3 regions of the Faecalimonas umbilicata genome follow, and region 1 is predicted to be linked to each of the others. Evidence: predicted binding sites of a transcription regulator. Region 1 holds the regulator's gene; each other region holds the start of a gene.
The links. The regulator HrcA, encoded in region 1, represses chaperone genes, less so after heat shock. The targets are predictions, from matches to a motif close to TGTTAGCACTCNNNNNNNNNGAGTGCTAACA.
Positions count from the first base shown of each region.

Region 2: a site for HrcA is predicted at 1,713-1,743, ahead of ACGG81_RS12645 (Hsp20/alpha crystallin family protein). Genes of this name have one in related genera too.
Region 3: a site for HrcA is predicted at 2,772-2,802, ahead of htpG (molecular chaperone HtpG). Genes of this name have one in related genera too.

Region 1 is NZ_AP031411.1:1,314,487-1,319,456, reverse strand. It holds gene dnaK (molecular chaperone DnaK) at 1-1,437, opposite strand, end outside; gene grpE (nucleotide exchange factor GrpE) at 1,528-2,193, opposite strand; gene hrcA (heat-inducible transcriptional repressor HrcA) at 2,223-3,266, opposite strand; gene hemW (radical SAM family heme chaperone HemW) at 3,528-4,742, opposite strand; gene ACGG81_RS06285 (hypothetical protein) at 4,932-4,970, opposite strand, start outside.
Region 2 is NZ_AP031411.1:2,617,426-2,622,395, reverse strand. It holds gene ACGG81_RS12650 (flavin reductase) at 1-1,492, shown strand, start outside; gene ACGG81_RS12645 (Hsp20/alpha crystallin family protein) at 1,877-2,317, shown strand; gene ACGG81_RS12640 (DnaJ C-terminal domain-containing protein) at 2,505-3,464, shown strand; gene asnB (asparagine synthase (glutamine-hydrolyzing)) at 3,657-4,970, shown strand, end outside.
Region 3 is NZ_AP031411.1:867,925-872,894, forward strand. It holds gene ACGG81_RS04180 (helix-turn-helix transcriptional regulator) at 1-301, opposite strand, end outside; gene htpG (molecular chaperone HtpG) at 574-2,664, opposite strand; gene ACGG81_RS04190 (DUF5721 family protein) at 2,880-3,380, opposite strand; gene ACGG81_RS04195 (MATE family efflux transporter) at 3,447-4,775, opposite strand.

The DNA.
Region 1 (4,970 bases):
GTTAGAACCTGCTGTAATTGTAATGTGCTGTTCTTTTCCTGTTCCTAAATCTTTTGCAGAAACATTTACGATACCATTTGCATCGATATCAAATGTAACTTCGATCTGTGGGATTCCACGTGGAGCTGGTGCGATTCCGTCAAGTCTGAACTGTCCGAGAGATTTATTATCTCTTGCGAACTGTCTTTCACCTTGAACAACGTTAATGTCTACTGCTGACTGGTTATCTGCTGCTGTAGAGAATACCTGGCTCTTCTTTGTAGGAATCGTTGTATTTCTCTCGATCAGTCTTGTAGCGATACCACCCATTGTCTCGATAGATAATGAAAGAGGAGTTACATCCAGTAATAAGATGTCGCCTGCACCTGCATCTCCTGCTAATTTACCACCCTGAACAGATGCTCCTAATGCAACACATTCGTCTGGGTTTAATGATTTGGATGGCTCATGTCCTGTCAATTTCTGTACTTTTTCCTGTACCGCCGGGATACGTGTAGATCCACCTACTAATAATACTTTTCCAAGTTCAGAAGCTGAGATTCCCGCATCAGATAACGCTCTTGTTACAGGCTCTGCTGTTCTTTCTACAAGGTCATGTGTCAATTCATCAAATTTTGCTCTTGTAAGGTTCATATCAAAGTGTTTTGGACCTTCTGCATTTGCTGTGATGAATGGCAGGTTGATGTTTGTTGTTGTTGCGGAAGAAAGTTCTTTTTTCGCTTTCTCTGCTGCTTCTTTTAATCTCTGAAGTGCCATCTTATCTGTAGATAAGTCGATTCCTTCTGCACGTTTGAATTCTGCTAACATGTAATCTGTGATCTTCTGGTCAAAGTCATCTCCACCAAGTTTATTGTCACCTGCTGTTGATAATACTTCGATAACTCCGTCACCGATCTCGATGATAGATACGTCGAAAGTACCTCCACCTAAGTCGTATACCATGATCTTCTGTTCTTTTTCATTGTCAAGTCCGTAAGCAAGTGCTGCTGCTGTTGGCTCATTGATGATACGTTTTACATCAAGACCAGCAATCTTACCAGCATCTTTTGTTGCCTGACGCTGAGCATCGTTAAAGTAAGCCGGAACTGTGATAACAGCCTCTGTTACTTTCTCTCCAAGATATCCTTCTGCATCTGCTTTCAGTTTCTGAAGTACCATTGCAGAAATCTCCTGTGGAGAATATTTCTTATCATCGATCGTTACTCTGTAATCAGTACCCATGTGTCTCTTAATAGAAGAGATTGTCTTATCAGCATTTGTCACTGCCTGACGTTTTGCAGGTTCTCCAACGAGACGTTCTCCTGTCTTTGTAAAAGCAACAACCGATGGTGTTGTTCTTGCTCCTTCTGTATTTGCGATGACTGTCGGCTGTCCACCTTCCATAACAGCTACACAGCTATTTGTTGTTCCTAAGTCAATTCCAATGATTTTTCCCATGATGAAATCCTCCTATATTTTATACTAAGTTTACTTACTCTATCTATTGTTGATAAAATTCAAAATGCTTTATGCATCTTAAATGAATTTTTAATTTGCTACTTTTACCATACTATGTCTTACTACCGTATCTCTGTATGTGTAACCTTTCTGGAACTCTTCTACAACGATATTCTCCCCGACTTCCTCATCTTCTACATGCATCACTGCATTGTGGAAATCCGGATCAAATTCATTTCCAACTGCCTCAATCGCTTTCACTCCGACAGAATCCAGTGTCGTCATAATCTGTTTGTAGATCATCTCCATACCGGAAACGAAGGAATCTTCTTTCTGCTCTTCTGTAACAGCTCCGAGTCCTCTCTCAAAATTGTCTACAACCGGAAGAATCTTCTCGATAATATCTTTTGCCCCGATCTCGTACATCGCTGATTTTTCTTTCTCCGTACGCTTGCGGAAGTTATCAAACTCTGCCATCTGACGTGTGAGCTTATCTTTTAATTCCTCGATCTGCTCATCTTTTTTATCTTTTTTCGGCTTTCTTTTAAACAGCCCTTTTGCTCCTTTCTCGGAACCTTCTTCTGCTGTCTCTTCCAAAGCTTCCTCTTCGGATGCTTCGCTGTCAGCTTCTTCCTCAACGGTTTCCTCTGCAACCGCTTCTGTATCTTCTCCCGCTGCTTCCTGAGCGGCGTCCTGTTCCTCTGCCGCTTTCTTTGCTTCCTCTACGGCTTCTTTTACCATTTCTTCCTGTGTCATCTTCTTATCCAATGGTCGTACCACCTTTCTTATGATTTTTTATGAAATATCGCATCCAGTTCTACCATCAACGTCTTTAATGTCTTCATGACATTCTCATAATCCATCCGCTTCGGACCAATGATTCCAACTGTCCCCTGCATGCCCTGCCCAAGCTCGTAAGTCGCTGTCACAACACTGCAATCCTTCATCGTCTGTACCGGTGTCTCACTTCCGATATAAACTTGAATTCCTTTGTTCTCATCGCTTGCCAGCGTCTGTGTCACAAGTTCTGCCAACTGCTGCTTTTCTTCAAAAGCACTGATGATCTCCTGTGCACTCTGCTTGTCGCTCAGCTCCGGATATTTGAAAATGTTTGTCGCTCCGCTTGTGTAAATCTCAAGGTCATTATCAAGCTGAATCGTATTTGCCACTGCATCAAGCACATCACTGATCACACCGCTGTGAATTCCTGCCTGTTCCTTCAGTCTGGCGATCATGCCAAGATTGATATCTTCGACCGCAATTCCATTCAGATTGGTATTCAACAGCATATTCAACTTCAGCATTGTCTCATTGTCAAGCGGCTCTGCAACCGCCACAATCTTATTCTTAATAATGTTGCCTTCCATGACGATCACCGCGATGATCTGATTGGCATCCACCTGCGAAAGCTGGATGAACTTTAACTTATTCCTATTATAAGTAGGAGCAGAAACCATCGTCGCATAATTTGTACTATTTGCCAGCACTCTCGCAGCCTGCTGCAAAAGCTGTTCCATCTTATCGGCCTTCTGAAGCATCTTCTCCTGCATCTCAGTGATCTCATGCTCCTTATCCTCCATCAGCATATCTACATAAAGCCGATATCCTTTGTCTGAAGGAATTCTTCCCGCCGATGTATGAGGCTGTATGATATATCCCAGATCTTCCAAATCCGCCATCTCATTGCGGATCGTCGCAGAACTTAGATTCAAATCTGTATATTTGGAAATCGTTCTGGATCCTACCGGTTCCCCGGTCTCTAAGTAGGTCTTAATGATCGTCTGCAAAATCTTAAGTTTCCGATCATCCAATCCATGATCTGCTTTCATCTCACACCTCCTCGTTTTTCTTTATTAGCACTCCATTCTTACGAGTGCTAACACCTTACGATTATTAAGATAGCACTATGCTTTTCGTTTGTCAACCTAGTTTACATATTTTTTATATTTTTTGTAAAAAACTATTTTCTATCGAGATTATGTACATTTTTAGAAACTTTCAATCCAAAAAAGCAATCAAAAAATTTCCGGAACCTTTCTATCATTCTGAAAATTTTTCAATTGCCTTTCTATCTGAAACATTTTTATAGGTTATAACAAGAACTGTGCAAGTACATAGTTGCTCAGATCATTTCCTCTCTTTGTCAGGCAGATTCGCTCCTCCTCTTCGCGAAGCAATCCTTCTTCTTTGAGTTTTTCCAATACCTCTCCATATACTTCCTGTATTTCTCTGTGATACCGTTCTCTAAATTTCTGCTTGTTTACCCCCTCTTTCATCCGAAGGCCAAGGAACATTGTCTCCTCCACCTGTGCATTCCAATCTAGCGTCTCTTTTTCCTCCTCGATCTGATCCAACCTTCCATTTGCCCGGATATAAAGATCCGTATCTGAAATATGCTGATACCGCTCGTTTTCAATCAAAGATGCCGCCCCAGTGCCGATCCCAAGGTACTCCACCCTCTGCCAGTATCCTTTGTTATGCCTGCACGCATATCCCGGCTTCGCATAGTTAGAAACTTCATATTGTAGATATCCTGCCGCTTCCAGCTTCTCTGCGGTCAATTCATACATGCGGCGTTCTGCTTCCTCATCCGGAAGCTTTGGGAAGTTCTTGCCTGTATCCATCTGTTTCCCGTCATCAGCCAAACATTTCTCACACTGACTATCCTGCTCTTCTTTTGCGTTCTCCCCATAAATCTCGTAAAATAGCGTCCCTTCCTCAATGATCAGACTATACGCAGAAATATGTTCCGGATTCATTCGGATCACGGTATCCAATGTGTGCTCCCAGGATTCCACTGTCTGCCCTGGGATTGCCGAGATCAGATCTATATTAATATTCTGAAATCCCGCCTTCCTTGCCAGATCATAACTCTCTTCAAACTGCCGCATCGTATGTACACGCCCAAGCAGCTTCAGTTCCTTATCATCGACCGACTGCAGTCCAAAACTGATCCGGTTGATCCCACATGCCCTGTATGCCTGCAAATTTTCTTTTGTGACCGTACCCGGATTCGCTTCCATCGTAATTTCCGCATCTGCTTGGATCTCAAACACATCCCGGAGCGCATCAAAAATTTCTTTCATCCGACCTCCCGACAAAATCGATGGTGTTCCTCCTCCAAAAAAAATCGTTGTAACTCGATAATTCTCTGCCAACTTTTGATACTGCCTGATTTCTGCCACAAGCGCTGTTACATAGCGATCTATCGTCTCCCTCGGAGCCGGACCGGACAAAAAATCACAATATGCACATTTTTTCATACAAAACGGAATATGAATATATAATTCCAATTCTCTCTTCATGCTCAGTCTCTCTTTCTTTTCTCTATTTCTTATCCGCCTGCACATCTTGTACACGCAAAATTTATTGTTCTAAATATCAGTACAAAGGGAAAATAGATTTCTGCTATCCAAATATAAGGCAATCGTTTTACCTACAAGGCAGAAAAAGACAATACTATCCGTCTTCATCGATGGATGCTTCTCTCGTGGTTAGTTCATGCTTCCTATTTTAACGCTTCTTAATACCAC
Region 2 (4,970 bases), 1.3 Mb from region 1:
TGAGAAGACATTTGTGATGATGGCCAACTTTTTCAGGGAGATGGATCTGGAAGGAAGAACATTGGAAGTAGAAAACGGACAGACATTGTCACTTGGAAAGCATGATCTGACATTTGTGTTCGCTCCGATGGTACACTGGCCGGAAGTTATGGTTACTTACGACAGTACAGAAAAAGTACTGTTCTCTGCAGATGGATTTGGTAAATTCGGGGCAAATGATGTGGAGGAAGATTGGGATGACGAAGCTCGCCGTTATTATATCGGAATCGTCGGAAAATATGGTACACAGGTACAAAACCTCTTAAAAGTGGCAGCGACACTGGATATCCAGATGATCTGTCCGCTGCACGGACCGATTTTAAAGGAGAATCTTGGACATTATATCGAGAAATATGATATCTGGTCTTCTTATGCAGTGGAAAAAGAAGGTGTGATGATCGCGTACACATCGGTCTACGGAAATACAAAGAAAGCAGCAGAAACTTTGGCTGCGAAATTAGAAGAAAAAGGATGTCCGGATGTGTATGTCTGTGACCTTGCACGCGCAGATATGGCAAGAGCAGTGGAAAATGCATTCAGCTATGGAAAATTAGTACTGGCGACAACGACATATAATGCAGATATTTTCCCGTTTATGAAAATTTTTATTGAGCATCTGACCGCGCGCAATTACCAGAAGCGCACGATCGGATTCATTGAGAACGGAAGCTGGGCCCCGACGGCAGCAAGAGTTATGAAGGGAATGTTTGAGGACAGCCAGGATATTACATGGATGAAAAATTCAGTAAAGATCATGTCCTCGCTGAGCGAAGAGAATCTGGAAGAGTTAGATCAGATGGCAGACGAGTTATGTCAGGAATATATTGCCCAGTCAGATGACAAAGCAAATAAAAATGATCTGACAGCACTGTTCCGTCTTGGATATGGACTGTATGTTGTGACTTCAAGAGATGGTGAGAAGGACAACGGACTGATTGTCAACACCGTTACACAGCTGACAGACAATCCGAACCGTGTGGCAGTCAATATCAATAAGGCGAATTATTCGCATGATATCATCAAGAAGACTGGCGTGATGAATGTCAACTGTCTCTCTGTGGAAGCACCGTTTAAAGTGTTTGAAAGATTTGGATTCCAGAGCGGAAGAGAAGCAGATAAATTCGAAGGATGGAATATGCTGCGTGCAGACAATGGTGTTGCCTTCCTTCCAAAATATATCAACGCCTTCCTTGCATTGAAAGTGGAGCAGTATGTGGATCTGGATACACACGGAATGTTTATCTGTACCGTGACAGAGGCTCGTGTGATGAATGATAAAGAAACGATGACATACACTTACTATCAGAAACATGTAAAACCAAAACCGCAGACAGAAGGAAAGAAAGGATTCGTATGTGTGGTATGTGGATATATCTATGAAGGAGAGGAACTTCCGGATGATTATATTTGTCCACTGTGCAAGCATGGAGTTGCGGATTTTGAACCGATTTAGGAATCAAGATTTCTAGGTGAAGGAAAAGATAAGAAAAAGCATATAGAAAAAGGCTCTTTCAGTGGGATAGTTATTTCCATGGAGGGAGCCTTTTATGCTATCCGTGTATCTTATTTGAAATAGAAAATGTACTGTTCGGTATAAAAGAGTCATATGAGGGAAAAATAAAAAAGTCATGGAACAGAGAGGAAAATTGCGGGACACAAAATGTTCACAATTTTTTTAGCACTCCCTCTTGACGAGTGCTAACATAAGTGTTATATTACAACTAGAACAAAGGAGGAGGACGAAGAAAGGATGAGAAGATCTGAATAGTCCCCACATCACCGGTTCCAATAAATGACATTTATCAATAAGATTTTAATGGAAAAGGAGAGATGATTTATGATGATGCCTAGTATTTTTGGAGAGAATTTGTTTGATGATTTCTTTGATTTTGATTACCCATTCAGAGGTTACCAGAGAGCGAACACAGAGTCTTTGATGAAGACAGACATTAAGGAGCATGAACATGGCTACGAATTGGAAGTAAGCCTTCCGGGATATAAGAAAGAAGACATTCACGCAGAATTAAAAGATGGTTATCTGACCATCCAGGCGGCGACGACGAAGAACAACGATCAGAAGGATGAGAAGACAGGCAATTATATCCGAAGAGAAAGATATTCCGGATCTTGCAGCAGAAGTTTCTATGTAGGAAAGGATATCACTCAGGAAGACATTAAGGCAAAATATGAAAATGGTATACTTGTTCTTGCAATCCCGAAGAAGGATCAGAAGAAAGTAGAAGCTGAGGAGAAGAAATATATTGCCATCGAAGGATAGTGCTGGTAGGTGTGTATGGGGAAGAACTTTTTGTTACGGATCAAGAAAGCAGTGATAGATTTTCAGACACACTCTATATAGATTTGGGACTGCATGATTACAGACTGTGACATGCAGTCCCGTTTTTATTCCGCAGGAAATTTTTAATCTTGCATAAAAATTGTAGTAGGAAAGGGGAGAAATAGTTATGGCGGCAAATAAGGATTATTACAAGATTCTCGGAGTGGACAGAAATGCAGACGCGAATGCGATCAAGAAGGCATACCGAAAACTGGCAAAAAAGTATCATCCGGATACCAATCAGGAGAATTCTGTTGCAAATGAGAAATTTAAAGAAGTGACCGAAGCTTACGAGATCCTGCACGATGAAGAGAAACGAAAGTTGTACGATCGATTTGGAACAGCAGCCTTTGATGGAAGTATGGGAGCAGATCCGGGCGCCTATCAGTCGTACGGAGAACCTAAAGGGGCGAAGTTCTATCGAAGTCCGGACGGAAGCTACCAGGAATTTCATTTTGAAGGCGGAAATATGGATGATTTTTTTGATGACATTTTTGGAAGTTCTTTTCAGAGAGCAAGGGGAAGTGGAACTGGACCGCGCGGTTATCGCAGGAAAGGTGCAGATGTCACTGCAAAATTAGAGGTGACTTTTGAGGAAGCAGCATTTGGAGGAGATAAGGTCATCTCTTATACAGACGCAAGTGGACGTGCACAGTCTCTGAAAGTACACATTCCGGCGGGAATTTCTTCCGGCAAGAAAATCCGGCTGAAAGGAAAGGGACAGGACGGGATGAACGGAGGGGAAGCCGGAGATCTGTTTCTGGAAATTTCAGTAAAAGACAAAGTCGGTTATGAACGGAAGGGAGACGATGTCTACACGACCATTCAGATTCCGTATACAACAGCGGTGTTGGGCGGTGAGGTGATTGTGCCTACACTTTACGGAAAGGTAAGCTGCAAGATCAAGGAAGGAACACAATCCGGAACAAAAGTGAGACTGGCCGGAAAGGGAATCGCACATATGGGGCAGCCATCCGGAAAAGGAGATCAGTATGTGATAATTCAAATCCAGGTGCCGCGGAATCTGAGTGAAGATGCAAGGAGAAAGTTGAGAGCATATCAGGAGGCAGCAGGAAGAGTTGCATAAGCATTGCTGTTTAAACACCACTGTTTAAGAATGATAAAGGGGAGAAGTACGGGAAAGATAAAGTGTAAGGAAGCAGTTGTTATTGGAAAAACTTTGGTTTATAATAGGGGTGTACAAGCGGGAAGGGAGTTTTCTCTTCCTGAATGTATTTTGGAAACCGATGAATTTACACTTTATAAGGATGGGAAACATATGATAAAAGTTCAGGAATACAGAGGACATATTCGCAACTGGGAGGCGCTTTGTGAAGAGCTTTGCATTGACAAAAGCTTATCCAGAAGAGAGAGAGAGGAGCGGATTTTGGTCCGGGCATTTGAGACATGGCAGTTTGATATGGCAGCGCATTTGTATGGAATGTTTGCTTTTGCGCTCTGGGATGAAGAGGAAAAACAGCTATTCTGTCTCAGAGACCAGTTTGGCACGAAGCCGTTCTACTATTATGAGACGGAAGATGGACAGCTTCTCTATGGAACAACAATCCGGGGAATCATGGAGCAGCCAGGGTTTGTCAAAGAATTGAATGAGGAGATGCTGCAGATCTATCTCAGTCTGACTTACGTGGCAGGAGAGAATACATTTTTCCGCGGACTGAAGAAACTGCTTCCGGGACGTTACCTTATCTGGAAGGACGGAGTAGTGACAGTAAAGCGCTATTGGAAGCCGGAATTTCATCCGGATGACAGCAAGTCTCTTGAGGAATGGGCAGACGAGATCCACACGACACTTGGCGAGATCATGAAGGAAGTAAAGACTTCAGATGAGCGAGTGGAGTCTTTCCTGTCAGGCGGAGTGGATTCTTCCTATGTACTTGCGATGTCTGATGCCGATACTGCGGATACATGCGGTTATGAGGAAGAACGGTTCGATGAGTCCGTACTGGCTGTAGAGACTGCGCGCATTTTAGAACGTAAGATTTCCAGACGTGTGATCAATCCAGAGGAATATTTTAATATTGTCCCATATGTCATGTACAATATGGAGCAGCCGCTTGGGGATGCTTCTGCGATTGTGTTTGCACTTGGATGTCAGGCGACTGCAGAGCATACGAAGATCTGCTATTCAGGAGAAGGTGCAGATGAATTTTTCGGTGGGTACAATATGTACCGCAATGCAGAGCGATACGGGGAGAATCTAAAGAACTTCTATGTCGGTAACACGAACATTATGAAAGAAGACGAGAAGAAAAAGATCTTGAAAAAATATGACCCGGACGTACTGCCAATCGAAGTGGCACAGAGTATTTACGAAGAGATGGAAGGGCTGGATCCTCTGACAAAGATGTCTAATATCGATATCCAGATCTGGCTGGAGGGAGATATTTACCTCAATGTAGATAAGATGAGTGAGGCGGCAGGACTTGAGGTTCGTATGCCGTTGACAGATTTGCGTATTTTCGATATTGCATCGAGAATGCCTTCGAAGTATAAAGTGAATGAAGAGCAGAATAAGGTTGCGTTCCGTACAGCGGCACAGAAAATGCTGCCGGAAGAGATTGCGTTCCGAAAG
Region 3 (4,970 bases), 450 kb from region 1:
GATCATCGATCAGAAAGAGAAGATGTTCCTGTTGTGTAGTTGTCAGGTTCATAAATTTTTCTGTAAGTTTCTGAGAAGTTGCAGGATTTTTATCAGATTCATCGAAAAAATCTCTCGGATGAATTTTTAGAAAATCACAGATATAAAAGAAAGCACTCATGGAAGGAAGCGCTTTTCCGTTTTCGATTTTATTGATATAACTTTCGCTCTGCCCGAGTGACAGGCTCATGTCCCTTGCCGAGATTCCCTGTTTGTTTCGTAGTTGTGTCAGTCGTTTGTAAAATAATGTGAAATGATCCATAGCTCTAAATCTCCTTCGTAAAAATGTATGTTATCGTTTAGTAGAAAACCACATCTGACTGAAAATGATTTCCAGATTTTCTCTATACTGGAGTTCCATGCAAAATACCTGTCTTTAGAATTATAATCTATAGAAAGTTGAAAAATAAAGAATTAAAGTATGGAAATAGAATGAAATGAGGAATTGAATTCTGTTTTAGGGAAGAGTAGCAATAAAAAATAGCGCTTCACTCTATGAGCGGCGCTATTTTTTATGGTATTTGGACTTGCTTTCTATTTTGTAAGCAACATCATAATTTCATTGCTTCTGCTGATGAATGCTGTCATCTCTTCTGGATTTAACGGCTTGTTGCTCAGCATTGCAAGATCAAATAACTGCTGGCAGAACAGATTTACATGTTCTCCGTCTTTATTATTTAAGACATATTGTACCAGTGGATGGTTTGCGTTTAACACGAGGGTCACATCTGTGCCGAACATGCCAGCATCCATACCGTACATGTTGTACATTTTCATCATTTCCTGCATACGACGGGACTGTTCAGAAAGTGTCACCATAGAAGCGACATTTTCATTTTTCAGTTTTTCTACTTTGACTTCCAGTTTTTCGTTATTCAGTGCTTTGCGGAAGATGGCTGTGAGTGTTTCAGTGTTTGACTTAAAGGTTTCTTCCTCTTCTTTGGCAACCTCTTCTTTGAAATGGTCAGTCAAATCTGCATCAATACGCTGGAACTGGACATTTTCATTACGCTGTTCTAGCTGTGTAATGAATGGAGAGTCAATATTGTGAGTCAGGAGTACCGCGTCAAGACCTTCTTCCTTGAACATATTGATGTACTGGCTCTGCTGTTGCTCATCAGTTACATAGTAGATAGTCACTTTCTCAGGTTCTTTTGCATCTGCATCGTTGTCAGAGTGATCAGAAGTATTTTCCTCTGCGGTTTCTGTGGAAGGTGTTTCCTCTGCCGCTTCTTTTGCAGGGCTGTTTTTCTCAATACATTCTTTTAAAGTGAGGTAGTCATGGTCAATGTTTTTGAAAAGAATGTAGTCGCTCATCTTATCACAGAATTTCTCGTCTTTTAAGCAGCCGAATTTAATAAATGGACTGATATCATCCCAGTACTTGATGTAGGATTCTTTGTCTGTCTTGCACATTCCGCTTAATTTATCTGCGACTTTCTTTGAAATATAATCAGAAATCTTGTGTACAAATCCGTCATTTTGCAGTGCGCTTCTTGACACATTCAGAGGAAGATCCGGACAGTCGATCACACCTTTTAACAGCATTAAGAATTCTGGAATGACTTCTTTGATGTTGTCTGCGATAAATACCTGGTTGTTATATAATTTAATCGTACCCTCAATGGATTCGTACTCTGTGTTGATCTTCGGGAAGTAGAGGATACCTTTTAAGTTAAATGGATAATCCATATTTAAGTGGATCCAGAATAAAGGTTCCTTGTAATCCATGAATACTTTACGGTAGAATTCGATGTAGTCTTCTTTTGTACAATCATTTGGATGTTTGGTCCAAAGCGGAGTTGTATCACTTAAAGAAACCGGACGTTTGTTGATCTTTACTTTGTCAACAGCAGGGGAAACTTCTACCATTTCTTTCTCGCCGTTTTCATTTTCTTTTTCTTCCATTTTAGCTTCTTCGTGGATCCGTTCTACGATGACATCGTCTTCTTTTAATTCTTCTTCTAAAATAGTCTCATATTCCTGCTCTGCATTTGCGTTGGATAAGAAAATCTCTACCGGCATGAAAGAGCAGTATTTTTCGATAACTTCACGGGCACGGTATTCATTTGCAAATGCAAGGCTGTCTTCGTTTAAGAACAGTGTAATCTCTGTGCCGACTGTTGTTTTATTGCCATCTGTCAGATCGTATTCGGTTCCACCATCGCATGTCCAGTGTACTGGTGCAGCCCCTTCCTTATAGGAAAGTGTGTCGATGTGTACTTCGTCTGCCACCATAAAAGCAGAGTAGAATCCAAGACCGAAATGCCCGATAATCTGATCTTCATTTGTCTTATCTTTGTACTTTTCTAAAAATTCTGTTGCGCCGGAGAATGCAATCTGTGTGATATATTCTTCGACTTCATCAGCAGTCATACCAATACCGTTGTCGATGAATTTTAAGGTTTTTTCTTTTGGATTTACAATTACCTGAATATTGGCTTTATAGTCATCCGGGAAAGTATATTCGCCCATGACTTCCAGTTTTTTTAGTTTTGTAATCGCATCACATCCGTTGGAAATCAGCTCACGAAAGAAAATATCGTGATCGGAATACATCCATTTTTTTATAATTGGAAAAATGTTCTCACTGTGAATAGAAAGATTACCATGTTTTGCTGCCATGTATAACACTCCTTTTTTTATGATTTTCATTTGATAGCTATGTTCAATTCCGGGAAATTCCCGCGATAACTACATATTAATACTGGCAAATTGAAATGTCAATAGAAAATTAGCACTCTTTAAAGTAGAGTGCTAATAAAAGTATAAAAAAGATAAAGTTTTTATAAAATGAGGAAAACAAATTTGGGAAGTAGGTACAGTTTTGATCTGCTGCGTTACAGTACTTCAAATGGCATTTGCTTTTGCTTGAAAAATCGCTGTACCATTGTATCCCAGGCATGTTCGAGTGATTTGTCCATCGTAAATGTATTCATGGAAGTTCCGGTTACGCAGTGGAGTGTACTGCCGTCAAAGGATAAGTTCAGGTAAAGCCCGCGGACATCTTCAGGAGAAAATGAAAGTCCTTCCTGTACAAGAAGACGAGAAGTATTTTCGCCCGAAAGGCAGAAAACAAATTTAAATCCGAGCGGTGTCTTTTTCCCTTTGATGATAGTGTAACAGAGTGTACGTACTTCTTTCCACAGGGAGTACTCACGGGAAGAGAAGCGGGAGAGGGCTTCTTCGGTATCAAAAAAATCTTTTTTCAAGTATCCATCGAGGTGGAATGTATTAAAGGTTGTAATGTCTCCTTCTATAAAAAGGAAGGCATCGAAGATGTCCGAGAGGAGCAGTTTGCTCATGCAATCCCGGACTTCCAGCATATGTAGTGCGATCATAAAATAAAATCACCTCCTGAGTGAATTTGTGTTTTGGGTAGTATCTGCCTCAAAAAGCAGAGGGTATTAAGTTGTTTTCTTAGCCATCGATTTTTTCAACAACAGGATTCCAGTAAGTAATGTGAATAGTTCGGCAAGCGGGACAGAAATCCAGATTCCGTTCAGACCTAAAAAGATCGGTAGAATTTTCACAAAAATAATACTTAAGACACATCCACGCATCAGGCAGAGTGTGAGAGCATAAATCGGTCTTATCGTTGACTGGAAGTAACCGATGAGAAACATGTTCACTCCGGTGATCAAAAATCCGATAAAGTAAAGGCGAACAGCAGCCGGCGCCAGAGCAAGTACTTGTGAATCGGGATTCAGGAAAATGTAAGTAAACAGATTCGGGACAGTAAGACCAAGCAGTGTTGGTATAGCACAGATGAACAGTGCTGTGCGCAGTCCTAATTTACGGACATGATCGATCCGTTCCTGGAATCCTGCGCCGAAATTTGTAGAGATGATCGGCTGTGCTGCCTGACAGATTCCGTTTGAGAGGCAGGTCACAACAATTGCAGTGTTGGAAATAATACCATAGACACTGACACCGAGATCTCCCTGATAGCGCAGCAGCTGTTGGTTGAAGAAAAAAATTACGATCCCTGAAGACAGGTCGATCAGAAAGCTGGCAAATCCACTTTTGAAAATATCGGAACCGAAAGAACTTCGGATTTCTGAAAAACAGAAATGTAAGTGATTGTGTTTTCCGAAAAAATGGATCAGCAAGATCAACACGGTCAGAATAGAGCCGCACACAGTGGCAATCGCAGCTCCTGCCATTCCCATCTGGCATGGATATACAAGAATATAGTCAAAGATGACATTAAAAATTCCTCCGGAAACAACAGCGGTCATTGCAAGTTTTGGCGCCCCATCATTTCGGATAAAGGTTTGCAGAAACGAAGAAAAAGCAAAGACCGGAAGACTCCATGTAATATAAGGAAGATAGTCCATCACATAAGGCAGTGTGACATCGGTTGCTCCGAGAAAGAGGGCAATCTCTTTTGTAAAAGTGTTGCAGATGATCATATAGATGATGCAGGCAAGAACATTTAACAGAAAGGAAAGAGAAAAATAGGCATTTCCTTTCAAATGTTCCCCGTGCCCGCGGCAGATGGACATCATGACAGATCCGCCAACACCGAACAGGAGACCGGTGCCAAAGAAAAGATTGTAGACGGGGAGGGCAATATTTAATGCTGCCATCGCGTCGGTTCCGATTCCTTTGCCGATAATAATAGTGTCTGCCAACACATAAATAGACGTTACCATTGTACCGCAGATCGATGGAACAAGGTAACGGAAAAAGAGCTTGGAAATAGGCTCTGTCGTAAAATTGTTTAGGTTCATGTGCAGGTGTCTCCTTTGTAAAATTTTGCCGGAAACAAAGCAGTGTCCGGCATCACTAACAGTATAACATAATTGAAGAAAAAAGCTACCAGAGATTTGACTTTTAAAGAAATTGCCAGTATGATTAAAGTATTGCGAAAGACATCCGTATGGATGTCGGAAGAATCATAGATGATCCGCGTCAGAAAGATGCAC